2 regions of the Dorea amylophila genome follow, and region 1 is predicted to be linked to the other one. Evidence: predicted binding sites of a transcription regulator. Region 1 holds the regulator's gene; the other holds the start of a gene.
What was found. The regulator Rex, encoded in region 1, represses fermentation and respiration genes when NADH is low (regulators of the CRP and FNR family bind a similar motif). The targets are predictions, from matches to a motif close to ATTGTTAANTANTTAACAAT.
Positions count from the first base shown of each region.

Region 2: the regulator Rex is predicted to act here: its motif matches at 2,138-2,157, upstream of OCV72_RS10940 (acyl-CoA carboxylase subunit beta).

Region 1 is NZ_JAOQJW010000025.1:44,595-49,708, forward strand. It holds gene OCV72_RS14225 (ABC-F family ATP-binding cassette domain-containing protein) at 15-1,949, opposite strand; gene OCV72_RS14230 (redox-sensing transcriptional repressor Rex) at 2,115-2,756, shown strand; gene OCV72_RS14235 (NAD(P)H-hydrate dehydratase) at 2,851-4,368, shown strand; gene alr (alanine racemase) at 4,371-5,114, shown strand, end outside.
Region 2 is NZ_JAOQJW010000016.1:32,655-37,768, reverse strand. It holds gene OCV72_RS10950 (peptide MFS transporter) at 1-1,050, opposite strand, end outside; gene OCV72_RS10945 (hypothetical protein) at 1,441-2,052, shown strand; gene OCV72_RS10940 (acyl-CoA carboxylase subunit beta) at 2,287-3,726, shown strand; gene OCV72_RS10935 (OadG family transporter subunit) at 3,783-4,526, shown strand; gene OCV72_RS10930 (biotin/lipoyl-containing protein) at 4,548-4,922, shown strand; gene OCV72_RS10925 (sodium ion-translocating decarboxylase subunit beta) at 4,967-5,114, shown strand, end outside.

The DNA of each region.
Region 1 (5,114 bases):
GAACAGCGTATAAATTAAGCGTCTTCCGCTAATTCCTCCCATTTCATATATAATTCTTCTAATTCTTCCGCTATGGTGGCTTTTTCTTTTGCCAATTCCTGGCATTTTACAGAGTTGGTGAAGATTTCTTCCTGAACCATCAGGGCATCAATCTCACCGTCGCGGTCTTCCAGTTCACCGATACGTTCTTCCGTTTTTTTAAGCTCATTCTGACGTTTGCGGAGTCTTGCCTGGGCTTCCTTTTGCTCCTGCCAGCTGAGTTTTGACTCGGATACATTCTTGTCTGTACTGTTATCTGAAACGGATGAAGATGTAGAAGCTGCTCCGGCATATGCGGTAGTGAGTTCTTCTTTTTTCTCCAGATAATAGTCATAATTTCCGATATAATTTACAAATGTATGATTGACAAGATCTAGAATCCGTGAAGCGGTCTGATTGATGAAATAACGGTCATGAGAGACATAAAGTACGGTGCCGGTATAATCATTCAAAGCATTCTCAAGGATTTCTTTGGATGCGATGTCCAAATGGTTGGTCGGCTCGTCGAGGATCAGGAAATTTGCTTCAGAGAGCATCAGTTTCGCAAGAGATACACGTCCGCGTTCCCCACCGCTCAAAGAACTGATCTGTTTGAAGACATCATCACCGGTAAAAAGAAATGCTGCAAGCACATTCCGGATTTCCGTATTCGTAAGAGTCGGATAATCATCGGAAATCTCGTCAAAAATTGTTTTCTCCATATGAAGGACATGATGTTCCTGATCGTAGTAGCCGATCTTAACATTGGAGCCAAGTGTATAAGTACCGGAATCGGCAGATACCACACGGTTTAAAATCTTAAGAAGCGTAGTCTTTCCTGTCCCGTTATCACCGATTACTGCAACATGTTCACCTCGTTTGATCTCAAGATTAACGTCTGTAAAAAGCTCCTGTCCGGGGAAAGATTTGCTTAAATGTTCAACAGTCAGGACATCATTGCCGCTTACACAGGATGGTTCCAGTTTCAGATGTATATCTGTATTAACTTCTATCGGTTTTTCGATAGTCTGCATCTTTTCCAACATCTTTTCACGGCTTTCGGCACGTTTGATGGATTTTTCACGGTTGAAAGAACGAAGCTTTTCGATAACTGCCTCCTGATGCTTGATTTCCTGCTGCTGGTTAAGATACTCCTTCAGGCGTATGTCGCGAAGCTGCTGCTTCTTTGCTGCATAGTCACTGTAGTTTCCCATATAAGTACGAAGTTCTCCAAGCTCGATTTCAAGAACTTTCGTGACAACTTTGTTCAAAAAATAACGGTCGTGAGACACGATCAGCACAGCTCCCTGGTAGTTTAGAAGATAGGTTTCAAGCCATGCAATGGAATTCAGATCCAGATGGTTGGTTGGCTCATCAAGAAGCAAAATGTCTGGTTTCGTTAACAGAAGCTTGCCAAGAGATACACGGGTTTTCTGTCCTCCGGAGAGAGTGTCGACCGGTTTGGTGAAATCATTTTCCGTAAATCCAAGTCCTTTTAACACACCGGTAATCTCACTTTCGCAAGAATAGCCATTCTCACGTTCAAAAGTGGCCATAAGGCGATTGTAAGTTTCCAGACGGTCGTTCAGAGCGTCACCGGAGAGATGCTTAAGTTCCATCTCAATCTCGCGGATACGGCGCTCCATAGCGATTATATCGGCCTTTGCGGTGCGGACTTCTTCATAGATCGTATTACCGCTTTGCATCTCCTGATGCTGGGCAAGATAGCCAAGCGTCTTACCTTTTGTCAGAATGACGTTGCCGTCATCCGGGGCTGATTCGCCTACAATCATTTTGAGCAGAGTAGACTTACCGGCACCGTTCGGTCCGACAAGAGCTGCTTTTTCGTGATCTTCTATATGGAAGGATCCATCTCTGACGATGAGGTGTTCACCGAAAGATTTCTGGATCCCGTGACATGCTAATATCATATATTTCCTCCTGCGTTGTGGATAATTGATACATTCGTATTCGTAAAATGCATTTGCACATGCTATTTTATTATAACGGAAATTGTATAAAATTCAACAATAGTTTGACAATAATCTTTCAATTTTATATAATTATTTCAGACTATGATTGGAAGGGTGAATATAGTGGAAGAAAGAGAGATTTCTCGTGCAGTCATTCGTAGATTGCCGAGGTATTACAGATATTTGGGTGAACTGCTGGAAAATGGTGTAGAGCGTATATCTTCGAACGATCTGAGTAAGCGTATGAAGGTGACTGCATCACAGATTCGTCAGGATCTGAATAACTTTGGCGGATTCGGCCAGCAGGGATATGGTTATAACGTAAAGTATTTATATACAGAGATCGGAAAAATTTTAGGATTGGAAGAAGATCATAATATCATTATCATCGGTGCCGGTAATCTTGGACAGGCACTGGCAAATTATGCAGCTTTTGAGAACCGTGGATTTATCCTGAAGGGAATCTTTGATGTAAATCCAAGACTTCAGGGTGTCTCTATCCGAGGCGTACCGATCCGCATGATGGATGACCTGAAAGCATTTGTACAGAACAATAATATTGATATTGCAGTGCTGACGATTCCAAAAGAGAAAGCAATTGAAGTGGCGAATATGCTGGTTGATAACGGAGTGCGTGCAATTTGGAACTTTGCGCACACAGATCTGAATCTTCCAGATAATATTGTTGTCGAGAATGTACATCTGTCAGAAAGCCTGATGCAGCTGTCATACAATATCAGTCGTTACAAAGAGGATCATAAGTAAATTATTATAAAAGAAAAAGGCGTGTAGGAGTAGTCCGGAAGATGGACATATTTTTACACGTTCTTTTGTTGCGGTAAGTATAAAGCAGGACTTGATGGGAGATGATTGGATGCAGCTTTGGGTGAATGCAGCACAGATGAAAGCAGCAGATCAGTATACAATTCAAAAATTAGGGGTTCCTTCCCTGGAATTGATGGAACATGCGGCGCAGGCGTGTGTACAGGTATTAGAAGATGAAAAGGTTGATCTTTCGCATGTCTGTGTTGTCTGTGGTTCGGGTAATAATGGAGGGGACGGTTTCGCAATTGCCCGCATTTTACAAAATAACAGATACTCCGTAGAGACATTTTGTGTGGGAAACCCGGAACATTATACCGAGGAAACACAGGAACAGATGCACCGCTTACAGGAATGCGGCGGGAAGATTACTTATGGAATGCCGCAGGAAGACTCCTATAGTGTGGTCATAGATGCTGTCTTTGGAGTGGGGTTGAGTCGTAAAGTAGAGGGCAGATATCGTCAGGTGATCGAACAGATGAACCGGATGAGGGGAACAAAATTTGCGGTAGATATCCCGTCCGGACTTTCTGCCACAACAGGCTGTATCCTGGGCTGCGCTTTCAAAGCGGACTATACAGTGACATTCCAGTTAAAAAAGATTGGTCTGGAACTGTCACAGGGCAGAACTATGGCCGGCAGGGTTATCGTGCCGGATATCGGCATTTCTACAGATTCTATCTGTGAGGATCAGGAAATAGTCCGGACAGCCGGAAAAGATATCTATCGGAAGATGCTGCCGGACAGACCGGAAGATTCAAATAAAGGCACGTACGGAAGACTCCTCGTGATAGCCGGAAGCAAAGGAATGGCCGGGGCCGCTTATCTGAATGCGCATGCCGCTTACATGACAGGAGCAGGACTGGTGAGAATATACACTTCCTCAGATAATCGGGAAATCTTACAGACACTCCTTCCGGAAGCAATTGTCACAACATATGAGGAATATAATAAAGAAGAACTGTTATCACTTCTTACATGGGCAGATAGCGTATGTATCGGTTCGGGCCTTGGAATGAGCAGGCTTTCCGAAAAAATATTAAAAACTGTGATTGAATATGTAAAAGTACCGTGTCTGATCGATGCAGACGGACTGAATCTTCTTGCAGAAAATAAAAATTATCTGAATCAGATGGCCGAGCGCAGATTTGTGATCACACCGCATATGAAAGAAATGTCAAGACTTACAGGCACTCCTGTAGAGGAACTGAAAGCAGACAGGATCCAGATCCTGAAAGATTTTATTTCAAGATACCGGATTACCTGTGTACTGAAAGATTCGAGAACTCTGATCGCAAGCGAAGAGAAAGGTATACGTATGAACCTTACCGGGAACAGTGCGATGGCAAAAGCCGGATCGGGAGATGTTCTCGCCGGCGTGATCTCCGGATGGATGGTGCAGGAAAAAGAAGCGGAAGATGCTGCAGAATTAGGCACATATATACATGGATTGTCCGGTGACCTTGCAAAATTTGAAAAAGGCGTATATAGTGTAATGGCGAGAGATCTGATAGAATATATCAGTAAAGCATTAATGAAACTGGAGGAAGAATAACAGTGAAGCAATATACAAGAGTTTTAGCCAGAGTCAATTTAGATGCGGTTGAATATAATATAGAAATGATGAAAAAAAATATTCATAAGAATACCCAGATGATGGCAGTCATCAAAATGGATGGTTATGGGCACGGGGCTGTCCAGATCGCAAAACTTTTGGAGCCGATGGATTACATCTGGGGATATGCCGTTGCCACATTGGACGAGGCGATACTGATCAAGGATGCATGCCTGAAAAAGCCAGTACTGGTACTGGGATGCATTTTCCCTGATCAGTGGGATGTAATGATCCGTAACGAGATACGTATGACCGTTTACAGCTATGAGATGGCAAAAGAAGTATCTGAGCTTGCCGAAGCTATGGGATGTAACGTCTATGTCCATATTAAGCTTGATACAGGAATGGCAAGACTTGGTTTCCAGATTACGAAGGAAAATGCAGATGAGATCGCCAGAATCAGCAAGCTGCCGAATCTGGTAATGGAAGGTATGTTCACGCATTTTGCCAAATCCGATGAAGAAGATAAGACATTTACAAAAGAACAGTTGGAGAAATACCTCTGGATGAAAGAGGAATTGAAAAAGCGTAACGTTACATTCACGTATTATCATTGTTCCAACAGTGCCGGCATCATTGATCTGGAAGAAGCCAATATGGATATTGTGCGTGCGGGAATTACAACATATGGAATGTATCCGTCCGATGAGGTGGAAAAAGATAAAGTACCATTAAAACCTGCAATG
Region 2 (5,114 bases), on a different contig from region 1:
ATCTGCACTCTGTCCGCAAAGAACTGCTGCAAGTACCATGGAAGCTGTACAAAGACCAAGTATGATAATACCGATAGCTGTCTTTGTGAACATTCCCCAGTCACCCTGTGGACGCTGTCTCATCTTAGCCCAGATTCCTGCGAATACAGGACAAAGGATGATACAAAGAAGTCCGTTCATTGAGTCAAACCATGCAGTAGGCATCTCGAAGGAACCAATGTTCCAGTTAGCCCATCCACGTCCTGCTTCTGATACTGGACCGAATTCATAGTAAACAGGCATGTAAGCCATGTACCAGATCAGCCAGAAAATACCAGAGAAGAGTGTTACGATGCAGATAGCAATCACACGGTTTTTCTCAAGTTTGGTAAGAGGTGCATTGTCTTTCTCTTTGTCGGCTTTGTCAACATTTTCTGTACGGTTGTCAACAAGGAATGGTTTCTTTCCGGCTTCGCCGAAGGACTTCATTCCAACGAACCACCATACGCAGTCGATGAACAGGAAGATTGCACAAACCAGGAACATAGTACGGTATCCAGCGCTCTTTCCAACAAGTGAAAGGAAAGTAGTTCCGCAGAAAGAACCGATGTTAACGAACATGTACTGTAAGTTGAATACAGTGTCGAGTTCGTCCTGATCAGCTAATGGGAAGAGACGTCCGTTGATACCAGATACGTTTCCTTTGAAGAAACCAGTTCCGATAGAAACGAGAATGATCATTGCCCATAACATTCCGACTCCGTTTGCTTTCCAGGCACACAGATATCCAAGACCCATCATGATCTCTCCAATTGGTACGAGGATACGAGGACTAATCCAGCGGTCAGCGATATATCCACCGATGATAGGTGTGATATAAGTGAACGCTACAAGGTTAGAACTCATTGCAGCACCTACGGATTGATCAAGTCCAAGACCACCGTTTACTGCTTTGGCTGCGATGAAAATCGCAAGCCCCCATTTAGCAGCGTAGTATGCAAGTCTTTCAAAAGAGAAAGTCAGACAGCACACATAGAAACCAAATGGAAATTTTTTCTTAGTGTTCTCCATGAGATTCACCCTCCAATATGAAATTTTTCTTTGGTTTTAATAATACGAGGAACCCCCCTTATGATTAAAACTCTCAACGCAGTTAATCTTATCACAAACTAGATTAAAGTACAACTAATTGTTTAAGAAAAAGTTAAGGTTTTTTATGCTTTGTTAGGAATATGTATGTTGAAATGTAATAAAACGACCATATATAGCCGGAAAATGTAAGCCAAAATCACTAAATGATAATAGAAATCAAAAATAAACAGGATCGCTTATGGAGAAACTACATAGATAGAATACATAGAAGAGTTTATAGATTATTTACAAATAATATAAAGGATATTCTTGAATAATCAACTATATAAGGATATAATAAGACACAGATTTTGTAAAGGGGAAAATGATATGGCAAATTATTACCGTGTGGCTTATAAGGAGTCAAAGAACACGCTGAAACAGATCTGTGAACTTTTCCGTGTGGACAGCAGTGATATTACGATTAAGTTTATAGTGACGGTGATGGGACCGCTTGTGTTCTATTTTATGTGCAAATATGGAAACCCGGGAGGCGGTACGCCGGGAGGAATGACTTTTTTTGTCATTAAGTATATTGTAGTCTGGGCACTGGCATTTGTTGCGGCAGTGATACTGAACAGAACAATCTGGAGAAAGGTGTTATCGACAACGGCGGTCGGGGATGCAGAAGAGCAGTTTGACAGACGATGCAGATTGAACGGTGGACCGGTGAGTTCCGAAATCCACTTTTTTGATGATCACTTTGACAGTGTAACTGCGAAAAAGACAAGATCATTTTCGTACAAAGATGTTACCAAGATCCTGGAGACGAAAGAGGCATTCGGTGTAGTTGTGAAGGCAGATCCCGAGACGGTCGGATCGGCAAGAGCGATGATCGGATTTCCAAAGACTGCACTGGAAGGAAACAATACGGACGAACTGGCAGAATTTCTTCTGGAAAGATGCAGGAATATGAAGAGAAAAAAAGTGAAGAAGTTTTAGAACAGAATGCTGCAGATGAAAAGGCTATGTGCGTACGGAAGAAGTACGGGGACACATGGCTTTTTTATATACAGGATTTATACGACTCGTCAAGTATTTAACAAAAAACAATATAAAGGTATTGCGCTAAAGTGTCAAAAACAGTATAATATAATTGGAAAAAATTTGGTTTTACTTTTGATACAAGAATCAGGAAAAACCCAATTTAAAATAATGAAAATGGAGGGCTAGACTATGGGCAACATGGCAGCAGACAATGCAGCAGGTAAGAGAATCAACAGTTTACTTGATGCGGGCAGTTTTGTTGAGATCGGTGGAGCTGTAACAGCAAGAACAACTGATTTTAACATGCAGGAAAAAGAAACTCCAGCAGACGGTGTTATCACCGGATATGGAGTGATCGATGGAAATCTGGTATACGTATACAGCCAGGACGCTACTGTTTTAAATGGTGCGATCGGTGAGATGCATGCAAAGAAGATTTCTAATATCTACGATATGGCAATGAAGATGGGAGCACCGGTCATCGGATTGGTTGACTGCGCCGGATTCAGACTGCAGGAAGCTACAGATGCTTTAGAGGCATTTGGAAAACTTTATCAGAAACAGTCAATGGCTTCCGGAGTGATCCCTCAGATCACAGCAATCTTCGGAACATGTGGAGGTGGACTTTCTATCGTACCTGCTCTGACAGATTTCACATTCATGGAGACAAAGAATGGTAAATTATTTACCAATACTCCAAATGCAATTCCGGGAAATGACATTTCTAAATGTGATACATCTTCCGCAAAATTCCAGAGTGAGACAACCGGTCTTGTAGACGGAATCGGATCTGAAGAAGAGATTCTTGCAGATATCCGTTCTCTCGTATGCATGTTACCGAGCAACAACGAAGAGGATTCTTCTTATGAAGAATGTAACGATGATCTGAACCGTGTATGTGCAGACCTTGCTAATGCAAAAGAAGACACAGCGATCGCTCTTACAATGATCTCTGATGACAACATCTTCTGCGAAGTGAAGAAAGCATATGCAAAAGATATGGTGGCAGGATTCATCAAACTGAATGGTATGACTGTAGGTGCAGTTGCAAACCGTTCAAAAGTATATAACGAAGAAGCTGAAGTGGAGGCTGAATTTGACGGCTCACTTTCTGCTGACGGAGCTGAAAAGGCTGCAGAATTCGTACAGTTCTGTGATGCATTCAACATCCCTGTACTGACACTTACAAATGTAAGCGGATTTACAGCAAGCGAATACGATGAGAAACGTATTGCAAAATCAGCAGCAAAACTTACTTATGCATTTGCAGATGCAACAGTACCGAAGGTAAATGTTGTAATCGGTAAAGCATTCGGAAGTGCGTATGTGACAATGAACAGCAAAGCAGTCGGAGCAGATATGGTATATGCATGGCCGGAAGCAGAGATTGGAATGATGGACGCAAACCAGGCAGCCAAGATCATGTATGCAGACGCTGATGCAGCAACAATCAGAGAAAAAGCAGCAGAATATAAGAATCTGCAGTCAAGCCCATTATCAGCAGCGAAAAGAGGATATGTGGATACAATCATCGAAGCAGCAGATACAAGAAAATATGTGATCGGCGCATTCGAGATGTTATTCACAAAAAGAGAGGATCGTCCGGTAAAGAAACACGGTACGGTTTAGAGAGGTGAGGCAAAGTGAAGAAAAAATTAAGCGTATTACTTTGTGTGCTTGTCGCAATGCTCTGCTTTACCGCTTGCGGAAGTAAGAAAGAAAATCTTCAGTATGATAAATCAACGATCACACAGGCAACAGATTTTCTGATCGAGTATTGCAACAGTGCAGATGCAGATACTATCGAACAGTGGAACAAGATGACAGATTTTCAGATCGAGTCCCAGCTGAACCAGGCGGGTGTTCCATTTACAAAAGATAGTTTCCTTGCAGCTCTGGATGCATGGCAGCAGGGAACAAAAGAGTGTGGGGAATATGTAAGCCACGGTGATTACAAATTCGAACCATCCTCTGATGAACTGAAAGTAACGACCAGTGCAAAATTCAAAGACCGTGATGCAGACATTACATTTGTTTTTGATGAGGACCTTTATCTGGACAGTACAACGATCGATGCACATTACAGCATCGGTGAGATCATGGAAAAAGCAGGACTGAATACAATCCTTGGAATGGGTACCGTATTCGTAATCCTGATCTTTATCTCAATTCTGATCTCCCTGTTCAAATACATTCCTGCACTTGAAGAAAAATTCAAGAACAAAGGAAAAGCAGAAAGCACACAGGAAGCAGCTCCGGCTCCGGCAGCAGTTGCAGCACCTGTAGTAGAAGAAGCATCGAATGATGATGAACTGGCAGCAGTTATTTCCGCAGCGATCGCTGCTTATGAAGCAGAAGCCGGTGGAAGCACAGACGGCTTCGTAGTAAGAAGCATCAAGCGTCGTCCATCAAATAAGTGGCACGCATAATTAATTAGGAGGATGAATTCAATGAAAAATTATACAATCACAGTGAATGGCAATGTATATGATGTAACAGTAGAAGAAAACGGAGCAGGTGCAGCACCAGTTGCAAGACCTGCAGCAGCACCGAAGGCAGCTCCTGCGGCAGCACCAGCAGCACCAAAGGCAGCACCTGCAGGTGGAGCAGGATCCATCGAAGTAAAAGCCGGAGCAGCCGGAAAAGTATTCAAGATCGAAGCAAATGTAGGTCAGGCTGTAAAGAAAGGTGATGCAGTTGTCATCATCGAGGCTATGAAGATGGAGATTCCAGTTGTAGCACCGGAAGACGGAACCGTTGCAAGCATTGATGTAGCAGTAGGCGATGCAATTGATTCAGGCGCTGTTCTTGCTACATTGAACTAACATCATTTATATGGTGTTTATCTAACACGACTGGAGGTTAAAAAATGGAATATATAACGACAACATTAGGAAACCTCGTGCATCAGACGGCGTTTTTCAGTCTTACATGGGGCAATGTAGTCATGATCGCGGTTGCATGTGTTTTCCTTTATCTTGCAATCAGACACGGATTCGAGCCTCTGCTTCTTGTTC